4 regions of the Pantoea sp. LS15 genome follow, and region 2 is predicted to be linked to each of the others. Evidence: predicted binding sites of a transcription regulator. Region 2 holds the regulator's gene; each other region holds the start of a gene.

Region 1 (5,190 bases), on a different contig from region 2:
GTACCAGCGGTGAAAAGAACAGGTTGAAGCCGACCATCACCACCATCAGCCAGGCAAACTGGTGGCTGACCCAGAAGCAGGCGACAAAGACCAGCGTCAACAGAGCAAGAATGCGCAACGCCTTGATCAATAAGGAGGGATCGCTAACGCGCGGGGCAATCAGCAGGCTACCCAGGAAACGTGCCACCAGCCCGGCACCTAGCAGGATACCGATGGTCTCGGGGGTCAGGCCAATACCCTTAAGCCAGACGCCCCAGAAAGGCAGAAAAATACCGTAGCTAAAGAAATAGGTGAAATAACTGAGCGCCAGCCAGCGCGTGGAATGCAAGACCATGAATCCCTCCCGAAATCGAGGCCATAGTCTGGCGAGAATATAAAAATTAAGCAAGTCGATAGCCCGCTATAAATTAACGAAAAATTAACATAATGTGCAGTCGTCTGGCTTATGGCAGGGAATGAAAATGTGTATTACGTTTAAATTACTCCACTTGCAGAGGTATTTCTGCCATGAACTCACTTCGTTATTTCGATTTCGGTCAGTCGCGTCACCTGTTGCTGTTGATTGGCCGCATCGCACTTGTCGTGCTGTTTATTATCTTTGGCTATCCGAAACTCACAGGGTTTAGCGGCACCGTGCAATATATGACCTCGCTGGGTACACCGATGCCCATGCTGGCGGCCATTATTGCGGTGGTGATGGAAGTACCCGCCGCTATTCTGATCGTGCTGGGTTTTTTCACCCGTCCTCTCGCCGTCCTGTTTGTGTTCTACACGCTGGGAACCGCGGTAATAGGCCATCACTACTGGGATATGACCGGTGATGCGGTCATACCGAATATGATTAACTTCTACAAGAATGTCAGTATTGCTGGTGCCTTTATTCTGCTGGCGATAGTCGGGCCTGGTGCCATTTCCCTTGACCGACGTTGAGCCATAAAAAAAGGCCGCAAGCGCGGCCTTTTTTATTTCTGCAAAGCAGAGGAATTATGCGTATACCGGGAAGCGTGCGCAGATATCCAGAACTTTACCTTTAACGCGCTCGATAACCGCTTCGTCATTGATATTGTCCAGAACGTCACACATCCAGCCAGCCAGCTCTTTTACTTCCGCTTCTTTAAAGCCACGGCGAGTCACTGCTGGTGAACCGATACGGATACCGGAGGTCACAAACGGGCTCTTCGGATCGTTTGGTACGCTGTTTTTGTTCACGGTGATGTTGGCGCGGCCCAGGGCAGCGTCAGCTTCTTTACCGGTCAGGTTTTTATCAACCAGATCCAGCAGGAACAGGTGGTTTTCAGTACCACCGGAGACCACTTTGTAGCCACGGTTCAGGAACACTTCCACCATCGCTTTGGCGTTTTTGGCAACCTGCTGCTGGTAAACCTTGAACTCTGGCTCCATCGCTTCTTTCAGCGCCACCGCTTTCGCCGCGATAACGTGCATCAGAGGGCCGCCCTGCGCGCTTGGGAACACAGCAGAGTTCAGTTTTTTGTACAACTCTTCATCACCGCCTTTCGCCAGGATCAGGCCACCGCGAGGACCCGCCAGAGTTTTGTGGGTGGTGGTGGTCACAACGTGAGCGTGAGGAACCGGGTTCGGGTAAACGCCTGCGGCAATCAGACCCGCAACGTGCGCCATGTCTACGAACAGGTAAGCACCGATGCTGTCTGCGATTTCACGCATTTTTGCCCAGTCAACGATTCCGGAGTAAGCAGAGAAACCGCCGATGATCATTTTCGGTTTATGGGTCTGCGCCTGCTTCGCCATGTCTTCGTAGTCAATTTTACCGGACTCATCAATACCGTAAGGAATGATGTTGTACAGTTTGCCGGAGAAGTTAACCGGGGAGCCGTGAGTCAGGTGGCCGCCCTGCGCCAGGTTCATACCCAGAACGGTATCACCCGGTTGCAGCAGCGCGGTGTAGACCGCGAAGTTAGCCTGAGAGCCAGAGTGCGGCTGCACGTTAGCGTAGTCAGCGCCAAAGAGTTCTTTCGCACGGTCAATAGCCAGTTGCTCAACGATATCAACGTACTCGCAACCACCGTAGTAACGCTTACCCGGATAACCTTCAGCATATTTGTTGGTCAGCTGAGAGCCCTGTGCCTGCATTACGCGCGGGCTGGTGTAGTTTTCGGAGGCGATCAGTTCGATGTGCTCTTCCTGACGTACTTTTTCCTGCTCCATAGCCTGCCACAGTTCGGCATCATAATCGGCAATGTTCATTTCACGCTTTAACATCCGCATCTCCTGACTCAGCTAACAAGTAAATTTTGGCCTGAAAAGGCAGTCCTGTTGGACGACGGGCAACAGTATAACTGAATAGTTCTGTGATAACAGGTCTTGACAAACGATTTTACGCAAACGTTTTCCTTCACGCCACGCAAGGGTTTGAGGAATAAAGCTCTCAACATTTTCAACCGATTTCTTTTCAGGTTTGTGATGCATATTTTTCATGTTGCAAAGAACCATTTACAACGCAGGGGTATTTTTTATAAGATGCATTTAAAATACATCATTAAAGTATCATCAAAAGGACGCGCTCATGCTCGACGCTCAAACCATCGCTACTGTAAAAGCCACTATTCCCCTGCTGGTAGAAACCGGCCCTAAACTCACTGCCCATTTCTACGATCGTATGTTCACGCACAACCCGGAGCTCAAAGAGATTTTCAACATGAGCAACCAGCGTAACGGCGATCAGCGCGAAGCCCTGTTCAATGCTATCGCGGCTTATGCCAGCAATATTGAAAACCTGGCAGCGCTGCTGCCTGCGGTGGAAAAAATCGCGCAGAAACATACCAGCTTCCAGATCAAACCGGAGCAGTACAACATCGTTGGCGGCCATCTGTTAGCGACCCTGGACGAAATGTTCAGTCCGGGTCAGGAGGTACTGGACGCGTGGGGTAAAGCCTACGGCGTGCTGGCAAACGTATTCATCAACCGTGAAGCGCAAATCTACAGCGAAAACGCCAGTAAGAACGGTGGCTGGGAAGGTACGCGCGCGTTCCGTATCGTTGAGAAAACGCCGCGCAGCCAGCTTATTACCAGCTTTGAATTTGAGCCGGTTGATGGTCAGCCGGTAGCGGATTATCAGCCAGGACAGTACCTTGGCGTCTGGCTGAAACCTGAAGGTTTCCCGCATCAGGAAATTCGCCAGTACTCCCTGACCCGCAAACCTGACGGTAAACGTTACCGTATCGCAGTGAAACGTGAAGAAGGCGGTCAGGTTTCAAACTGGTTGCACAACGAAGCCAGCGTGGGTGACGTGGTACATCTGGCCGCACCTGCTGGTGATTTCTTTATGGCCGTTGAAACGCATACCCCGGTCACACTGATCTCTGCGGGTGTCGGCCAAACGCCAATGCTGGCGATGCTCGATACACTGGCGAAAGCAAACCACACCGCACAGGTAAACTGGTTCCACGCCGCCGAGAACGGTGATGTGCATGCCTTTTCGGATGAAGTAAAAACGCTGGGGGCGACCCTGCCACGCTTTACCGCGCATACCTGGTATCGCCAGCCTGATGAAGATGACCGTCAGAATGCACGATTCGACAGCGAGGGCTTGATGGATTTGAGTAAACACGAGAGCCTGTTCAGCAATCCAGAGATGCAATTCTGGCTCTGCGGCCCAGTCGCTTTTATGCAGTTTGCCGCCAGACAGCTAGTTACGCTGGGGATCAAATCTGAAAACATTCATTACGAGTGTTTCGGGCCTCATAAAGTGCTGTAAACCGACCAATTCCTCTCAGGATGCTGTATTTAGCGGCATCCTTTTTTTCTTTCATCTTCAACATTGAGTCTTGTGGCTTATCAATAATGAGTTTGTCATTCATGTTATGATTTTTCTTTTCCCTTTTCCGCTTGGGGACGCTTTTTTATGCAACAACCTGTTGTACGCGTTGGCGAGTGGCGAGTTACGCCGTCCATAAATCAAATTAGTCGGCAAGGTCGCCAACTGACGCTTGAACCACGCTTAATTGATCTTTTGGTGTATTTCGCCAGTCATCCTGATGAAGTCCTGAGCCGGGATGAAATCATTGATAACATCTGGATGCGCAATATTGTCACCAGTCATGTGGTTACCCAGAGCATTTCAGAACTCCGTAAATGGCTGAAAGACGGTGATGAACAGAGTCCAGAATACATCACCACTGTGCCAAAGAGGGGCTACAAGCTCACCGCGCCGGTGGTCTGGATGACTGAAGAAAGCGCCGACAGTGGGCCATCCACTCTCATAACCTCACCAGAAACGACACCTGCCGGGCAGGTCAACACGCTGCCTGAACCGGTAACAGCGTCCGCTCCCTCATTATTCAGACAGGCGCGGAAAAAAGTCGACCGGCGAAATCGTGTCGCCTCCTTCTGGACCTGGCTACTCTTTCTGTTGTCACTTGGCGCGTTGATTGCGCTGGTTATAATGTCGCTTATCAATTCTCACCCACCGGTGACCAAAACACGTCTGCTACTCAATCCACGCGATATAGATGTACGTTTTGAACGCGGTATCTCTTGCAATAAATGGTCTTCTCAACAGTCCTACGCCATCGGCCTGGGAAACCTGATTACCTCGTCACTGAACACATATTCCACCTTTATGGTGCATGACAAAACCAACTACAACGTGACAGAACCCAGTAGTTCAGGGAAAACACTCACCATCAAATTCGTTAATCAACGTCATTACCGGGCACAGCAATGTTTTATGTCTGTATTGCTGGTCGATAATGCAGACAGTTCTGTCATGCTGGACAAGCGCTATTTTATTACCGACAACACACTATTATCAGTACAGGAAGATCTCCTCCATAGTCTCTCCGCCGTGTTGACGCAGCCCTGGCCACCTCGTATGCAGGCACAACTTGCCCAGTTCCGCAATTCGCAAAGCCTGTCGTTGGCGCAGTACTACCAGGCTGACCAGTTGATTATGGAAGGTGATGTCGTGTCATTAAATAAAGCCAGCGAGTTACTCAGCGTCGTCGCAAAAGACGCACCTGACTTTATCAATGCGCTGCTGGAAAAAGTACTGGTGGATGTACTACGACATTCACAGCAACAGTTCAATGAACCTCAACTTACCGCGCTGAATAATGAGCTGAGTAAAATCGCGCAACTTCCCGGCATTGAGGAATCAGCAACGTGGTATCAAATACAGACTATCAATGGATTAAGTAAAGGTGATATTGACAA
Region 2 (5,190 bases):
ACCCATAACATACCCAGGCAGCTGGCGGCAAAAATGCCCAGGCCCAGTAACAGAACCGGTTTACGGCCAAAACGATCTGATAGCGGCCCCCAAAGTAGCTGCGCGAAGGCGAAACCGGCGAGGAACAAACTCAGGCTGGCGCTGATGGCCGCGGCTGGGGTTTGCAAATCTTCCTGCATAGCGGCGAAAGCCGGCAGGTACATATCAGTGGCCAAAAAGCCCAGCACGCTTAAGCCGCCGAGCCAGACTAAAAAACCATTCCTGGGTTGCATTGTTTTATTCTCCTGAGGAGGCAGGTATACATTGGCGCTGAGTGTAGGGAGTGCAAAGCGGCTTGTGAAACGCTAATATTTGGTGGTTGCATTCAAATTTTTTGCAGGCAGAAAATGTGGTCAGATTATTCTCTTGAAGTAGTCGATGCTGTCGCGCGTAACGGCAGCTTCAGTGGAGCGGCGCAGGAGTTACACCGCGTCCCTTCAGCTATCAGCTACACGGTGCGTCAGCTGGAGGAGTGGCTGGCGGTTCCGCTGTTTGAACGGCGACATAGGGATGTGGAATTAACGCCCGCTGGCGCGTGGTTTTTGAAAGAAGGGCGTTCTGTTATCAAAAAAATGCAGATCACCCGCGAACAGTGTCAACAGATCGCTAACGGCTGGCGGGGGCATCTTTCCATCGCGGTGGATAATATCGTCAAACCCGAGCGTACCCGGCAAATGATTGTCGATTTCTATCGTCATTTTTCTGACGTCGAATTGCGGGTGTCACAGGAGGTGTTCAACGGTGTCTGGGATGCTCTGGCGGACGGAAGGGCGGAGATGGCCATTGGTGCCACGCAGGCGATCCCTGTCGGGGGTCGGTACGCTTTTCGTGATATGGGAATGCTGAGCTGGAAATGCGTGGTGGCAAGTGATCATCCGCTGGCGACTCTGGAAGGACCATTGAGCGACGATACGCTACGCAACTGGCCGTCGCTGGTACTGGAGGATACGTCCCGTTCATTACCCAAGCGTATCACCTGGCTTCTGGACAACCAGCGGCGGGTGGTTGCCCCCGACTGGGAATCGTCGGCGACGTGTCTCAGTGCTGGTTTGTGTGTCGCGATGGTACCCGTTCATTTTGCGCGGCCGCGAATTGATGCCGGAGAATGGGTTGAACTGACACTGGAGAACCCATTCCCGGATGCGGCCTGCTGCCTCACCTGGCAGCAAAATGATGTCTCACCTGCGATGGCCTGGTTACTGGATTATCTGGGAGACAGCGAAACGCTAAACCGGGAGTGGTTACGGGAGCCAGGTTAACTGGCCCCGTTAAGAGATTACCGGCGATAGTCGCGGAACGGACCATCGGCAACAGAGCGGCGTTCAATAAGACGCGGGTGAACTTCAATGGACTGCGACTCTTCACGTTTGTTGACGATCCTGTCCATCAGCATATTGAAGGCGGTTTCACCCAGTGAATCTTTCGGCTGGTGGATGGTCGTTAATGCCGGCGTAAAGAAGCGCGCATTACGCACGTTGTCATACCCGATCACAGAAATATCCTGCGGTACACGCAGACCCAGCTCATCGGCCGCACAGAGGGCACCCATTGCCATGATGTCGCCCCCGCAGAAAACGGCGGTCGGACGGTGCTGCTGGGAGACGATCTGCTGCATAGCGCGGTAGCCCGACTCCGGTTCAAAGTCGCCCTGCACGATCCAGTTTTCCGGCACGGTGATCAACGCTTCTTCCATCGCTTTCATAAACCCAGCCAGACGACCTGCACCGGTGTTGCGCTCCAGTGGACCCGGGATCACGCCGATCTCGCGGTGACCGCGTTCAATCAGGTAACGACCCGCCATATAACCGCCTTCAAAGGCGTTATCGATCACGGAATCGGTGAAGTCCGCGCGGGCTTCACCCCAGTCCATCACCACCATTGGGATATGGCGATACTCTTCCAGCATCGACAGCACAGATTCCGGATACTCGGAACACATCACCAGCAGACCATCAACACGCTTTTGAGCCATCATCGACAGGTAAGCTCGCTGTTTTTCAATGCTGTTCCACGCGTTGCCCAGAATCAGGGTATAGCCTTTCTGGAAGCAGTTTTTTTCTACTGCCTCAATAATCTCGGCAAAATAGGCCGCTTCACTGCTGGTCGCCAGCAAACCAATAGACTTGGTGTGATTAACCTTGAGGCTTCGCGCAACCGCACTTGGCGAATAGTGCAGCTCTTTGATGGCTGCCCAGACGGCATTGCGCGTCTCTTCCGCCACAAAACGGGTCTTGTTAATTACATGTGATACGGTTGTAGTGGAAACGTTTGCGCGTTTTGCTACATCTTTAATTGTTGCCATTAAATGTCACTCCAGACCATATCCTAAACTCCTGAAAAACTTGAAGGTAAACGTTTGCCTTCTCTCACCCTTATCACGCAATTTTGAATTGCGACACGCCGGGAAAACGACACAGGACGTCAGGAGGGGGTCAATGGCCGGTACGCTAATAAATTTAGCGTGGAATTTTGTCCTATCTTGATGAAAAGGGGAAGAGGTAAAGTGGTTATCCGTTTAAATCCAGGAAGATTTTTGACGTAAATTGTGCAAAAATGAGCAAGCTCACTTTTCGTGGGGGGATTAAAAGGAGAAAAATTGATGAGTTCCGATCTGAAGTTTTCGCTGTTCACCACCGTTATTGTGCTGGCTTTGATTGTCGCAGCGGGTCTGACGGCCGCACTGCACTGATTTACGCGGAGGGAGAGTCTTCTCCCTCCCGATTCCCCGGATTGTTACTTCTCTGGCAAAAATCTTTTGCTATTTTGTTAACTTCTCATTTTTTGTGATTGATGTCATGCTTTCCGCTTCTTTGTTCTGTGTCACCACATGACACGGCATCCGGAGTTGACGTATGAAAATCAATTTTCCCCTGCTGGCCCTGGCGATTGGCGCTTTTGGGATTGGCACCACTGAATTCTCCCCAATGGGTTTACTGCCAGTTATTGCCAGAGGCGTGGATGTCTCGATCCCTGCCGCAGGGATGTTAATCAGCGCCTACGCTATTGGCGTGATGGTTGGGGCACCGCTGATGACGCTTCTGCTTTCGCACCGCGCGCGCCGCAATGCGCTGATTTTCCTGATGGCGATTTTCACTCTGGGCAATGTGCTTTCCGCCATTTCGCCGGACTACACCACCCTGATGTTGTCACGCATTCTGACCAGCCTTAACCACGGCGCGTTCTTTGGATTGGGGTCGGTTGTTGCAGCAAGCGTGGTGCCAAAACACAAGCAGGCGAGTGCCGTGGCCACCATGTTTATGGGGCTAACCATTGCCAACATTGGCGGCGTACCTGCCGCGACGTGGCTGGGGGAAGTGATTGGCTGGCGTATGTCCTTCCTGGCGACTGCCGGGCTGGGTGTGATCGCGATGGTGGCACTGTTCTTCTCCCTGCCGAAAGGCAGTGCGGGGGAACGTCCTGACGTGCGTAAAGAGTTATCTGTGCTGGTACGCCCGCAGGTGCTCTCGGCGCTGCTGACTACCGTGTTGGGGGCAGGGGCGATGTTTACCCTCTATACCTACATTTCTCCCGTGCTTCACGACATCACTCACGCGACACCGATCTTTATCACTGCGATGCTGGTGCTGATTGGCGTGGGCTTCTCGATTGGTAACTATCTGGGTGGGAAATTTGCCGACCGTTCCGTAAGCGGGACGTTGAAGGGCTTCTTAACCCTGCTGATTGTCATCATGATTGCTATTCCGTGGCTGGCACGTAATGAGTTCGGAGCAGCCATTGCGATGGTCGTCTGGGGAGCAGCCACCTTTGCTGTGGTTCCACCGCTACAGATGCGCGTGATGCGTGTCGCCCATGAGGCACCGGGTCTTTCGTCTTCAGTGAATATTGGCGCGTTCAATCTCGGTAATGCGCTCGGTGCAGCCGCCGGTGGCGCGGTTATTTCTGGAGGGCTGGGATACAGTTTTGTGCCGGTTATGGGGGCGATTATTGCCGCGCTCGGTCTGCTGTTAGTGATGATGTCCGGTCGTAAGCAGCCAGAAACAGCCTGCGCTGCTGAATAAGCAAAAAACGCAGAAGGGCGAACCCTTCTGCGTGTCTCTTATGCGGCGAAGTTCTTCGCCACAAACTCCCAGTTAACCAGTGCCCAGAAGTGCTCCAGGTAGTTCGGACGCGCGTTACGGTAATCAATGTAGTAAGCGTGTTCCCAAACGTCCACGGTCATCAGCGGCTTAGCGCTGGTGGTCAGTGGGGTACCCGCATTAGAGGTGGAAACGATAGCCAGTTTGCCATCGGCTTCTTTTACCAGCCACGTCCAGCCAGAACCGAAGTTCTTGATAGCTGCATCGGTAAATTTCGCTTTGAAATCAGCGAAACTGCCAAATGCGGCGTTAATCGCGGTAGCCAGTTCACCGGTCGGTTCGCCGCCAGCATTCGGTGCCAGGCAGTGCCAGTAGAAAGTGTGGTTCCACACCTGAGCAGCGTTGTTAAATACACCCCCCTCTGAACTGCGGACGATCTCTTCCAGCGTTTTGCCTTCAAAATCGGTGCCTTTGATCAGATTATTCAGGTTGGTGACGTAGGTCTGATGATGTTTGCCGTAATGATATTCCAGGGTTTCCGCAGAAATATGCGGTGCCAGGGCGTCTTTTGCATACGGTAGTGCAGGTAATTCGAACGACATTGCTTCTCTCCTTATTGTATTTTGTGTTGCCAATAACCACACAGACAACGAGGAGAGAATAGCAAATTGAAAGGGTATGCAAAAGAGGAACTTACCCTGCCGCGATGCGGCAGGGCAGGGATTAGCGAATGGTTTTAGGTGTCATGACGCGACGCGCGCCGACATAGTGACGAACCCAGTAGTCTTCACTCAGCGAGGTGATCTGAATATCCTGGCCGCTGCGTGGTGACTGAATGAATTTCCCGTTACCAACATAGACACCGACGTGGTCAGCTGTGCCGCGCCCTTGTGTGCGGAAGAAGACCAGATCGCCGTTTTCCAGCTCGCCACGGTCAACCGGAGAAGCATCGCGCAGGTGGTACATTTCATTGGCGGTGCGTGGAATGCGGAACTTCACCAGATCTTTATACGCGTAATAGACGAGGCCGCTGCAGTCAAAACCGGTACGCGGGGAGCTTCCACCCCAGTGATAAGGTTTACCAATCTGCCCCATCAATTTGTTCATCGCCGTC
Region 3 (5,190 bases), on a different contig from region 2:
TCTTACCGTTGTGCGCGGCATGGATCATGGCATCGATGATGCGTGAATCTTTGGCCACGCGGTAGATGTTGATCTTGATAGCCAGCACGTTCGGGTCGAAAGAGGCCTGGCGCAGCAGTTCCAGCACGTGTTCAAACGTGTGATACGGATAGTAGAGCAGGACATCACGTTCGCGGATGGCATCGAATCCGTTGCGGAACTTATCGAACCAGATATGACGTAACCGCGGCAGCGGTTTGTTGACCAGATTGGCTTTGCCGACGTTCGGGAAGCCAATAAAGTCTTTAAAGTTGTGGTAGCGACCGCCCGGTACAATGGAGTCATAGCGGGAAATCGTCAGTTTTTCGCGCAGCATTTCAACCATGGCGTCTGGCATGTCACGCTGATAAACGAAGCGCACCGGCTCGGCCGTCAAACGCTGTTTCAGGCTGGAAGACATCAGCTCCATCAGGCTGGCTTCCATCTCGTGCACCAGGTCATATTCGGCGTCACGGGTCATCTTCATGGAATAGGCGTTTAACGCATCGTAATCGAAGAAGCCTTTGAAGATGTCGTCCAGACAGTAACGCAGAATGTTATCAAGCAGGATCATCGGCTTGCGTCTGCGCGGGGTTTCCGGCGGCAGGTTCACAAAGCGCGGTACCTTATCGGACGGGATCTCAAGCAGCGCGTAGCGGATCGATTCGCCGCGGATAATTTCCACCGCCAGGTAGGTGTAGTCATCTTTCAGGAACTGTACCAGGTCGGTTTCGCGGTTGATCAGAATCGGGGTAATGTGCTGGCGCAGATACTGTTTGAAGTAATGGCGCAGCCAGTTTTGTTGGTTAACGGAAAGCTGCCGTTCGTTAATCAGGAAGATTTGATTGCGTGCCATTTCCAGCAGCAGTTCGTTATACAGGCCGTCAAATTCCTGATCGGCTTTCAACACGCGGGACTGGATTTTGCCCAGCAGATGGCGCGAGTGAGAGTTTAGGCCCTGTTCTTCGCTGATGATGATTCGCCGTTTCAGTTCGGCAAAACGAACCTTGTAGAACTCATCCAGGTTGTTGGAGTAAATACCCAAAAAACGCATGCGCTCGATCAGCGGGTTACTTTTGTCAGCCGCTTCCTGGAGTACACGTTCGTTGAATGCTAACCAGCTTAGCTCTTTCTCGATATATAACTTTTCCTGACCCATTACAGCTCACACTCCAGTTCAATCACAGGACGTGGTAAATCCGTCTCGTCCTTATTATGGCGAGCATTTCCACGATATGTCCAACAGTGCCAGAAAAGTATGACAGTTATTTTTTTTGTTGGGGATTTTAGAGGGTTGGAGAAGGGAATATCGGGTAATGCAATTTGTAAGTCGGGTAGGCGTAGCGCCACCCGACATAACACACTACTCTTCGGCCGCATAACCCTGCGGGGGTAACTTCACGCCGTCGAGCCAGGCAGCGCCGTCGCGCATCTCCAGACGCCCGTCGACAAACCAGCTTACCACCAGCGGATAAATGGCATGTTCCTGGACCTGTACGCGTTCGGTCACGTCTTCTTCGTTATCACCTTCAAAGACCGGCACTTTCGCCTGCAGGATCACCGGGCCACCATCCAGTTCGTCGGTAACGAAATGCACGGAGGTACCATGCTCTTCATCGCCGTTTTCCAGAACCTGACGATGGGTGTGCAGACCAGGATACTTCGGTAGCAGAGAAGGGTGGATATTCAGCAGACGTCCGGCATAGTGCTCAACAAAAGCCGGGCTCAGGATACGCATATACCCCGCCAGCACTACGACATCAGGCGCGTAGGCATCTATTTCCTGAACCAGCTCGCGGTCAAAGGCTTCACGCCCGGCGAACTGGCTGGCTTCCAGCGCGTGCGCGGGAATACTTGCTTCCCGGGCGCGCTCAAGGCCGAACGCGTCGGCCTTGTTGCTGAATACTGCCCGAATGGTGCCATTGATCTTCTTCTGTTTGCAGGCGTCAATTATTGCCTGCAAATTGCTTCCGTTACCGGAAATGAGCACCACGATGTTTTTCATTCAATGACCACACGTTGTTCGGAATCGGAAGCTTTAATAGTACCGATTTTCCACGTGTTTTCACCTTTCTCTGTCAGCAGTTTAACCGCTTTATCTGCTTCGCTTGCCGGCAGGGCGATAATCATGCCCACGCCGCAGTTAAAGGTGCGGTACATTTCGTGAGAGCTGACGTTGCCTGCAGTCTGCAGCCAGTTAAAGACGGCCGGCCACTGCCATGAAGATTCGTCAATGACTGCCTGGGTGTTGTCCGGCAGAACGCGCGGGATATTTTCCCAGAAGCCGCCACCGGTCAGGTGGGCAATCGCATGAACGTCAACGTTCTCGATCAGTTCCAGCACGTTTTTCACGTAAATGCGGGTTGGAGCCAGCAGGTGATCGGCAAGCGGTTTGCCATCCAGTTCAGTGGTCTGTGGGTCGCAACCGCTGACTTCGAGGATTTTACGTACCAGAGAGTAGCCGTTAGAGTGCGGGCCGCTGGAAGCCAGTGCGATCAGGACATCACCATCAGCCACTTTGCTGCCGTCGATAATTTCTGATTTTTCTACCACGCCGACGCAGAAACCAGCGACGTCATAATCTTCGCCGTGGTACATGCCTGGCATTTCTGCGGTTTCACCGCCGACCAGTGCACAGCCTGACTGCAGACACCCTTCGGCAATACCGTTAATCACGCTGGCTGCGGTATCAACGTCCAGTTTCCCGGTTGCGTAATAATCGAGGAAGAACAGCGGTTCAGCACCCTGAACGACCAGGTCGTTCACACACATCGCGACCAGATCGATACCGATCGTGTCATGACGTTTTAAATCCATCGCCAGGCGCAGTTTTGTACCTACACCATCAGTACCCGAGACCAGAACAGGTTCACGATATTTTTGCGGCAGCGCGCACAGTGCGCCGAATCCACCCAGACCACCCATCACTTCCGGGCGGCGGGTTTTTTTCACCACACCTTTGATTCGGTCAACCAGCGCATTACCTGCGTCAATATCAACACCGGCATCTTTGTAGCTGAGAGAAGTTTTGTTGGTCACGGCTCAAGTCCCCACGCGATTGCATAGCTAGTAAGAAAAATCGGCGCAATTCTAACAGTCCAGGCAAACGTTTGCGAGCCTATTCTCGGTGAGACGATTTTTTTTTCTGTGCGGCCTGCCAATGTGTCCAAACTTGAGTCTGTTCACGAAAATGAAACCGGTTTCGGTTTTCTCCTTGCAACAGGAATCACCTTTGCACATCATTCAACTGAAACCGGTTTCTGTATTTGTTTTTGCAGAAAATAACGCAGAATGAGGGAAAGAGAATGTCAGGATTTAAAGAAGGTTTTCTGTGGGGTGGTGCGGTTGCGGCGCATCAACTGGAAGGGGGCTGGAAAGAGGGTGGAAAAGGCGTTAGCGTTGCCGATGTCATGACTGCGGGCGCGCACGGCGTGCCGCGTGAAATCACCCAGGGCGTCTTGCCGGGGAAAAATTACCCTAACCACGAAGCCATCGACTTCTATCACCGCTATAAAGAGGACATCAAACTCTTTGCTGAATTAGGGTTCAAATGCTTCCGCACCTCGATTGCATGGACGCGGATCTTCCCGAAAGGGGATGAGCTGGAGCCTAACGAAGCTGGCCTGAAATTCTATGACGATCTGTTCGACGAGTGCCTGAAGCATGGCATCGAGCCGGTCATCACGCTCTCGCACTTCGAGATGCCGTTCCATCTGGTCACCGAATACGGCGGCTGGCGTAACCGTAAACTGATCGATTTCTTTGTCCGTTTCTCAAAAGTAGTTTTCCAGCGCTATCAACACAAAGTGAAGTACTGGATGACCTTTAACGAGATCAACAACCAGGCGAACTTCCACGAAGACTTTGCGCCGTTTACCAACTCCGGGTTGAAGTATGAGTCGGGCGAAGACCGTGAGCCGGTGATGTTCCAGGCCGCGCACTATGAGCTGGTGGCCAGTGCACTGGCGGTAAAAGCGGGGCGTGAGATTAACCCGTCGCTGCAAATCGGCTGCATGATTGCCATGTGCCCGATTTATCCGCTGACCTGTGCCCCGGACGACATGATGATGGCGATGAACGCCATGCATCGTCGCTACTGGTTCACAGACGTTCACGTACGCGGCAAGTATCCACAGCACCTGCTCAACTACTTTGAGCGTCGTGGCTTTGCGCTGGATATAACCGAAGAAGATAAAGCCGCACTGAAGCAGGGCTGTGTGGATTACATCGGTTTCAGCTATTACATGTCCTTCGCCACGCAGGCGACAGCGGATAACCCGCAGCTGGATTATGACGAGAGCAAGAGCCTGGTCTCCAACCCATATGTGCAGAAATCCGACTGGGGCTGGCAGATCGATCCGGTGGGGCTGCGCTATTCCCTGAACTGGTTCTGGGATCACTACCAGTTGCCGCTGTTCATCGTTGAGAACGGTTTTGGGGCTATTGATGTGCAGGAGAGCGACGGTACGGTGAACGACCAGTACCGCATTGACTACCTGGCAGCACACATCCGTGAAATGAAAAAAGCGGTGGTTGAGGATGGTGTTGATCTGATGGGGTATACCCCGTGGGGTTGTATCGACCTCGTTTCTGCGGGTACGGGCGAAATGAAAAAACGCTATGGCTTTATCTTTGTCGATAAAGATAACGAAGGCAATGGCACGCTGAACCGCAGTAAGAAAAAGTCGTTCGACTGGTATAAGCAGGTGATTGCGAGCAACGGCGATAACCTGTAATTGTCGGGTGGCGCTAGCGCTTACCCGACCTACACTACACGTAGGCCCGCGTAAGCGCAGCGCCACCGGGCAGAACCCCGCACTCAAGCCGGAGCCCAGCCTCCGGTTTTTTTGTTTTTGCTTGATGTACGTCAAGCTAGATGGGTATGGCCTAATCCGAAAAAAGCGGTATAATCCCGCGATTTTTTTGCGGATGCCACCTCAGAGGAGAAAGAGAATGAAGATTGTGGAAGTGAAACACCCACTCGTTAAACACAAGTTGGGCCTGATGCGTGAGCATGACATCAGCACGAAGCGTTTTCGCGAACTGGCTTCTGAAGTGGGCAGCCTGCTGACCTACGAAGCAACCTCTGATCTGGAAACGGAAAAAGTCACCATCGAAGGCTGGAACGGCCCGGTGCAGGTTGAACAGATCAAAGGTAAGAAAATTACCGTT
Region 4 (5,190 bases), on a different contig from region 2:
GTTTACGGGCCGTAAGTAATCCATAGATGCAAATGTCAGATTGCGATGCGCCTGGTAGGGCGCGGCTGGTAACAAAGCCTTACAGGCGCATATGAAAAACCTCCGGCTATGCCGGAGGATATTTATTTTGCCCCGTACATTATCGTGACGACAAAATCATGTCTTTTACTGATATTTAAGTCGGTTTCACGTTAAATTCTAATTATTGGTGTTTTCAGTTGGCAGCACAGAGCAAGGCTGGTTAATCTGAAAACGGTTTACATCATTTTAACGTAAGAGAATAACTATGCATGATGCACAGATCCGTGTCGCGATTGCGGGCGCGGGTGGACGTATGGGCCGTCAGCTGATTCAGGCGGCGCTACAGATGGATGGTGTGGCGCTGGGTGCGGCCCTGGAGCGTGAAGGTTCCTCACTTCTTGGTGCCGACGCAGGTGAGCTGGCAGGTGCGGGAAAGACGGGCGTTACCGTCCAGAGCAGTCTTGACGCGGTTAAAGATGACTTCGATGTATTCATCGACTTTACCCGTCCGGAAGGGACGCTGACGCATCTGGCGTTTTGCCGCGAGCACGGCAAGGGAATGGTCATCGGTACTACCGGTTTTGACGACGCAGGTAAGCAGGCTATTCAGGACGCATCAAAAGAAATTGCGATTGTTTTTGCTGCGAACTTTAGTGTGGGCGTAAACGTCATGCTCAAGCTGCTGGAGAAAGCGGCGAAGGTGATGGGCAACTATACCGACATTGAGATTGTTGAAGCGCACCACCGTTACAAAGTTGATGCGCCATCAGGTACGGCGCTGGCAATGGGCGAAGCGATTGCTCATGCACTTGATAAAGATTTAAAAGATTGCGCGGTCTATACCCGCGAAGGTTACACCGGCGAACGCGTGCCGGGAACCATTGGCTTCGCAACCGTGCGAGCGGGTGACATCGTCGGCGAACATACCGCGATGTTCGCCGATATTGGCGAGCGTGTTGAAATTACGCATAAAGCCTCCAGCCGTATGACATTTGCAAATGGTGCCGTACGTTCTGCTTTGTGGTTAAAAGGCAAGGAAAATGGTCTTTTTGATATGCGAGATGTGCTGGATCTTAACAATTTGTAAGGTTTATTACCCATCGTGATGTGGTTATTGCAGTCGTAATTACTTGATTGCATAGGGCAATAATTTATTGCCCTTTTATTTTTCTTATTTCGCCATTTATTTCGCTTATTACTTTTAAAAGTAAGTCTATTGCTCTATTTTTTCGTTGCTAAAATGTAAATTTTGACCATCTGGTCTACTTTTTATTACTCCCTTGCCAGATTTATCATTAAACTTGTCGCGCAAGCGTTTTCCGTGGTGATTTACCTGATCTTTTTGTCGGTTAAGCTATCTTCTGCGCACCAGGCTTGCAAAAGAACAAACAAAATATCCGTTTTAAGTTGACTTTTACCCACCAAATCTCCAGAATGCCGCCGTTTGCCAAAAATCCGCTGGCAACACATTTGCATTGATCCATGACATGGTTATGCATTAATATGCAAATAAAGTGAGTGAATATTCTCTGGAGGGTGTTTTGATTAAGTCAGCGCTATTGGTTCTGGAAGACGGAACCCAGTTTATCGGTCGGGCCATAGGGGCAACAGGTTCGGCGGTTGGGGAAGTCGTTTTCAATACTTCAATGACCGGTTATCAAGAAATCCTCACTGATCCTTCCTATTCTCGCCAAATCGTTACTCTTACTTATCCTCATATTGGCAATGTCGGCACCAATGCGGCTGACGAAGAATCCTCTCAGGTACATGCGCAAGGTCTGGTCATTCGTGACCTGCCGCTGATTGCCAGCAACTTCCGCAATACCGAAGACCTCTCTTCTTACCTGAAGCGCCATAACATTGTGGCGATTGCCGATATTGATACCCGTAAGTTAACGCGTCTGCTGCGCGAGAAAGGTGCACAAAACGGCTGCATCATTGCAGGTGATAACCTGGATGCGGCCCTGGCGCTGGAAAAAGCGAAAGCCTTCCCGGGCCTGAACGGCATGGACCTGGCGAAAGAAGTGACTACCGCTGAAGCCTACAGCTGGACGCAGGGTAGCTGGACGCTGGAAGGCGACCTGCCGGAAGCGAAAAAAGAGAGCGAGCTGCCGTTCCACGTGGTGGCCTACGATTTCGGCGCCAAGCGCAATATCCTGCGCATGCTGGTTGACCGCGGTTGCCGTCTGACCGTCGTGCCTGCACAAACCTCTGCGGAAGAGGTTCTGAAGATGAACCCGGACGGTATCTTCCTCTCGAACGGCCCGGGTGACCCGGCTCCGTGCGATTACGCTATCAACGCCATTAAATCTTTCCTGGAAACCGATATCCCGGTCTTCGGTATCTGCCTCGGACATCAGCTGTTGGCGCTGGCGAGCGGTGCGAACACCGTTAAGATGAAATTCGGTCACCACGGTGGTAACCACCCGGTGAAAGATATCGACAACAACACGGTGATGATCACCGCGCAGAACCACGGTTTTGCTGTCGATGAAGCGTCAATGCCGTCTAACCTGCGAGTGACGCATAAATCACTGTTCGATGGCACCCTGCAGGGTATCCACCGTACCGATAAGCCTGCATTCAGCTTCCAGGGCCACCCGGAAGCCAGCCCGGGCCCGCACGATGCCGCGCCGCTGTTCGATCACTTCATCGAACTTATCGAGCAATACCGTAAGACCGCTAAATAATCAGGAGCTGAGAAGACAATGCCAAAACGTACAGACATAAAAAGCATCCTGATCCTTGGTGCTGGCCCGATCGTGATCGGCCAGGCCTGCGAATTTGACTACTCCGGTGCGCAGGCGTGTAAAGCCCTGCGTGAAGAGGGCTACCGCGTCATTCTGGTGAACTCTAACCCGGCAACCATCATGACCGACCCGGAAATGGCTGATGCAACTTACATCGAGCCGATTCACTGGGAAGTGGTGCGTAAAATCATCGAGAAAGAGCGTCCGGACGCGGTGCTGCCAACTATGGGCGGCCAGACGGCGCTGAACTGTGCGCTGGAGCTGGAGCGTCAGGGTGTGCTTGCCGAGTTCGGCGTAACCATGATTGGTGCGACCGCCGACGCGATTGATAAAGCAGAAGACCGTCGTCGCTTCGACGTGGCGATGAAAAAAATCGGCCTCGACACCGCGCGTTCCGGTATTGCACACAACATGGAAGAAGCGCTGGCCGTGGCGGCCGACGTGGGTTATCCGTGTATCATTCGTCCTTCCTTCACCATGGGCGGCACCGGCGGCGGTATCGCGTACAACCGTGAAGAGTTCGAAGAGATTTGCGAACGCGGTCTGGACCTTTCCCCAACCAAAGAGTTGCTGATTGATGAATCGCTGATTGGCTGGAAAGAGTACGAGATGGAAGTGGTGCGTGATAAAAACGACAACTGCATCATCGTCTGCTCCATCGAAAACTTCGATGCGATGGGTATCCACACCGGTGACTCCATCACCGTGGCGCCTGCCCAGACCCTGACCGACAAAGAGTATCAAATCATGCGTAACGCCTCGATGGCGGTACTGCGTGAAATCGGCGTGGAAACCGGTGGTTCTAACGTGCAGTTCTCGGTGAACCCGAAAACCGGCCGCCTGATTGTTATCGAAATGAACCCGCGTGTATCCCGTTCCTCGGCGTTGGCTTCTAAAGCCACCGGCTTCCCGATTGCGAAAGTAGCGGCGAAACTGGCGGTGGGTTACACCCTCGACGAGCTGATGAACGACATCACCGGCGGCCGCACCCCTGCGTCCTTCGAACCGTCTATCGACTACGTTGTGACGAAAATTCCTCGCTTCAACTTCGAGAAATTCGCCGGCGCGAACGACCGTCTGACCACTCAGATGAAATCAGTCGGTGAAGTGATGGCGATTGGCCGCACCCAGCAGGAATCCCTGCAGAAAGCACTGCGTGGCCTGGAAGTGGGCGCGACCGGCTTTGACCCGAAAGTGAGCCTGGACGACCCGGAAGCACTGACAAAAATTCGCCGCGAGCTGAAAGACGCGGGCGCAGAGCGTATCTGGTATATCGCCGATGCTTTCCGCGCAGGCCTGTCTGTGGACGGCGTCTTCAACCTGACCAACATCGACCGCTGGTTCCTGGTGCAGATTGAAGAGCTGGTGCGTCTGGAAGAGAAAGTGGCGGATCTGGGCATCAACGGTCTGGACGCTGACTTCCTGCGCGTGCTGAAGCGTAAAGGCTTCGCCGATGCGCGTCTGGCTAAGCTGGCGGGCGTGCGCGAAGCGGAAATCCGTAAGCTGCGTGACCAGTTCAACCTGCACCCGGTTTACAAGCGTGTCGACACCTGTGCGGCAGAATTCTCTACCGATACTGCGTACATGTACTCCACGTATGAAGATGAGTGCGAAGCGAACCCGTCAGTCGACCGCGACAAAATTATGGTACTGGGCGGTGGCCCAAACCGTATCGGCCAGGGCATCGAGTTCGATTACTGCTGCGTTCACGCTTCTCTGGCGCTGCGTGAAGACGGTTACGAAACCATTATGGTTAACTGTAACCCGGAAACCGTATCGACTGACTACGACACCTCTGACCGTCTGTACTTTGAGCCGGTAACACTGGAAGACGTGCTGGAAATCGTGCGTATCGAGAAGCCAAAAGGCGTTATCGTGCAGTACGGCGGCCAGACCCCGCTGAAGCTGGCGCGCGCGCTGGAAGCAGCAGGTGTACCGGTTATCGGTACCAGCCCGGATGCGATTGACCGTGCCGAAGACCGTGAGCGTTTCCAGCAGGCGGTTGACCGTCTGAAACTGAAACAGCCGGCAAACGCCACTGTAACTGCGATTGAACAGGCCGTTGAGAAGGCGAAAGAGATTGGCTACCCACTGGTGGTGCGTCCTTCCTACGTACTGGGCGGCCGCGCGATGGAAATCGTTTATGACGAAGCTGACCTGCGTCGCTACTTCCAGACTGCGGTAAGCGTCTCTAACGATGCGCCAGTGCTGCTCGACCGCTTCCTGGACGATGCTGTAGAAGTGGACGTTGACGCTATCTGCGACGGCGAAATGGTGCTGATTGGCGGCATCATGGAGCATATCGAGCAGGCTGGCGTTCACTCTGGTGACTCCGCCTGTTCTCTGCCAGCGTACACCCTGAGCCAGGAGATTCAGGATGTAATGCGCCAGCAGGTACAGAAGCTGGCCTTCGAGCTGC

The links. Region 2 encodes PurR, which represses purine synthesis genes. Its sites were predicted from a motif close to CANGCAAACGTTTGCNTG; they were not measured.
Region 1: a site for PurR is predicted at 2,355-2,372, ahead of glyA (serine hydroxymethyltransferase). Genes of this name have one in related genera too.
Region 3: a site for PurR is predicted at 3,118-3,135, ahead of purM (phosphoribosylformylglycinamidine cyclo-ligase). Genes of this name have one in related genera too.
Region 4: a site for PurR is predicted at 1,327-1,344, ahead of carA (glutamine-hydrolyzing carbamoyl-phosphate synthase small subunit). Genes of this name have one in related genera too.

Annotation. Positions count from the first base shown of each region.
Region 1 is NZ_JAAVXA010000002.1:44,498-49,687, reverse strand. It holds gene HED65_RS03690 (3-phenylpropionate MFS transporter) at 1-334, opposite strand, end outside; gene HED65_RS03685 (DoxX family protein) at 508-930, shown strand; gene glyA (serine hydroxymethyltransferase) at 985-2,238, opposite strand; gene hmpA (NO-inducible flavohemoprotein) at 2,543-3,733, shown strand; gene cadC (lysine decarboxylation/transport transcriptional activator CadC) at 3,881-5,190, shown strand, end outside.
Region 2 is NZ_JAAVXA010000012.1:83,711-88,900, forward strand. It holds gene punC (purine nucleoside transporter PunC) at 1-272, opposite strand, end outside; gene punR (DNA-binding transcriptional activator PunR) at 387-1,298, shown strand; gene purR (HTH-type transcriptional repressor PurR) at 1,316-2,341, opposite strand; gene cydH (cytochrome bd-I oxidase subunit CydH) at 2,639-2,728, shown strand; gene HED65_RS16955 (MFS transporter) at 2,892-4,058, shown strand; gene sodB (superoxide dismutase [Fe]) at 4,097-4,678, opposite strand; gene HED65_RS16965 (C40 family peptidase) at 4,800-5,190, opposite strand, start outside.
Region 3 is NZ_JAAVXA010000002.1:120,139-125,328, forward strand. It holds gene ppk1 (polyphosphate kinase 1) at 1-1,177, opposite strand, end outside; gene purN (phosphoribosylglycinamide formyltransferase) at 1,382-2,023, opposite strand; gene purM (phosphoribosylformylglycinamidine cyclo-ligase) at 2,020-3,057, opposite strand; gene HED65_RS04005 (6-phospho-beta-glucosidase) at 3,324-4,754, shown strand; gene upp (uracil phosphoribosyltransferase) at 4,972-5,190, shown strand, end outside.
Region 4 is NZ_JAAVXA010000009.1:1-5,190, forward strand. It holds gene dapB (4-hydroxy-tetrahydrodipicolinate reductase) at 287-1,108, shown strand; gene carA (glutamine-hydrolyzing carbamoyl-phosphate synthase small subunit) at 1,563-2,711, shown strand; gene carB (carbamoyl-phosphate synthase large subunit) at 2,730-5,190, shown strand, end outside.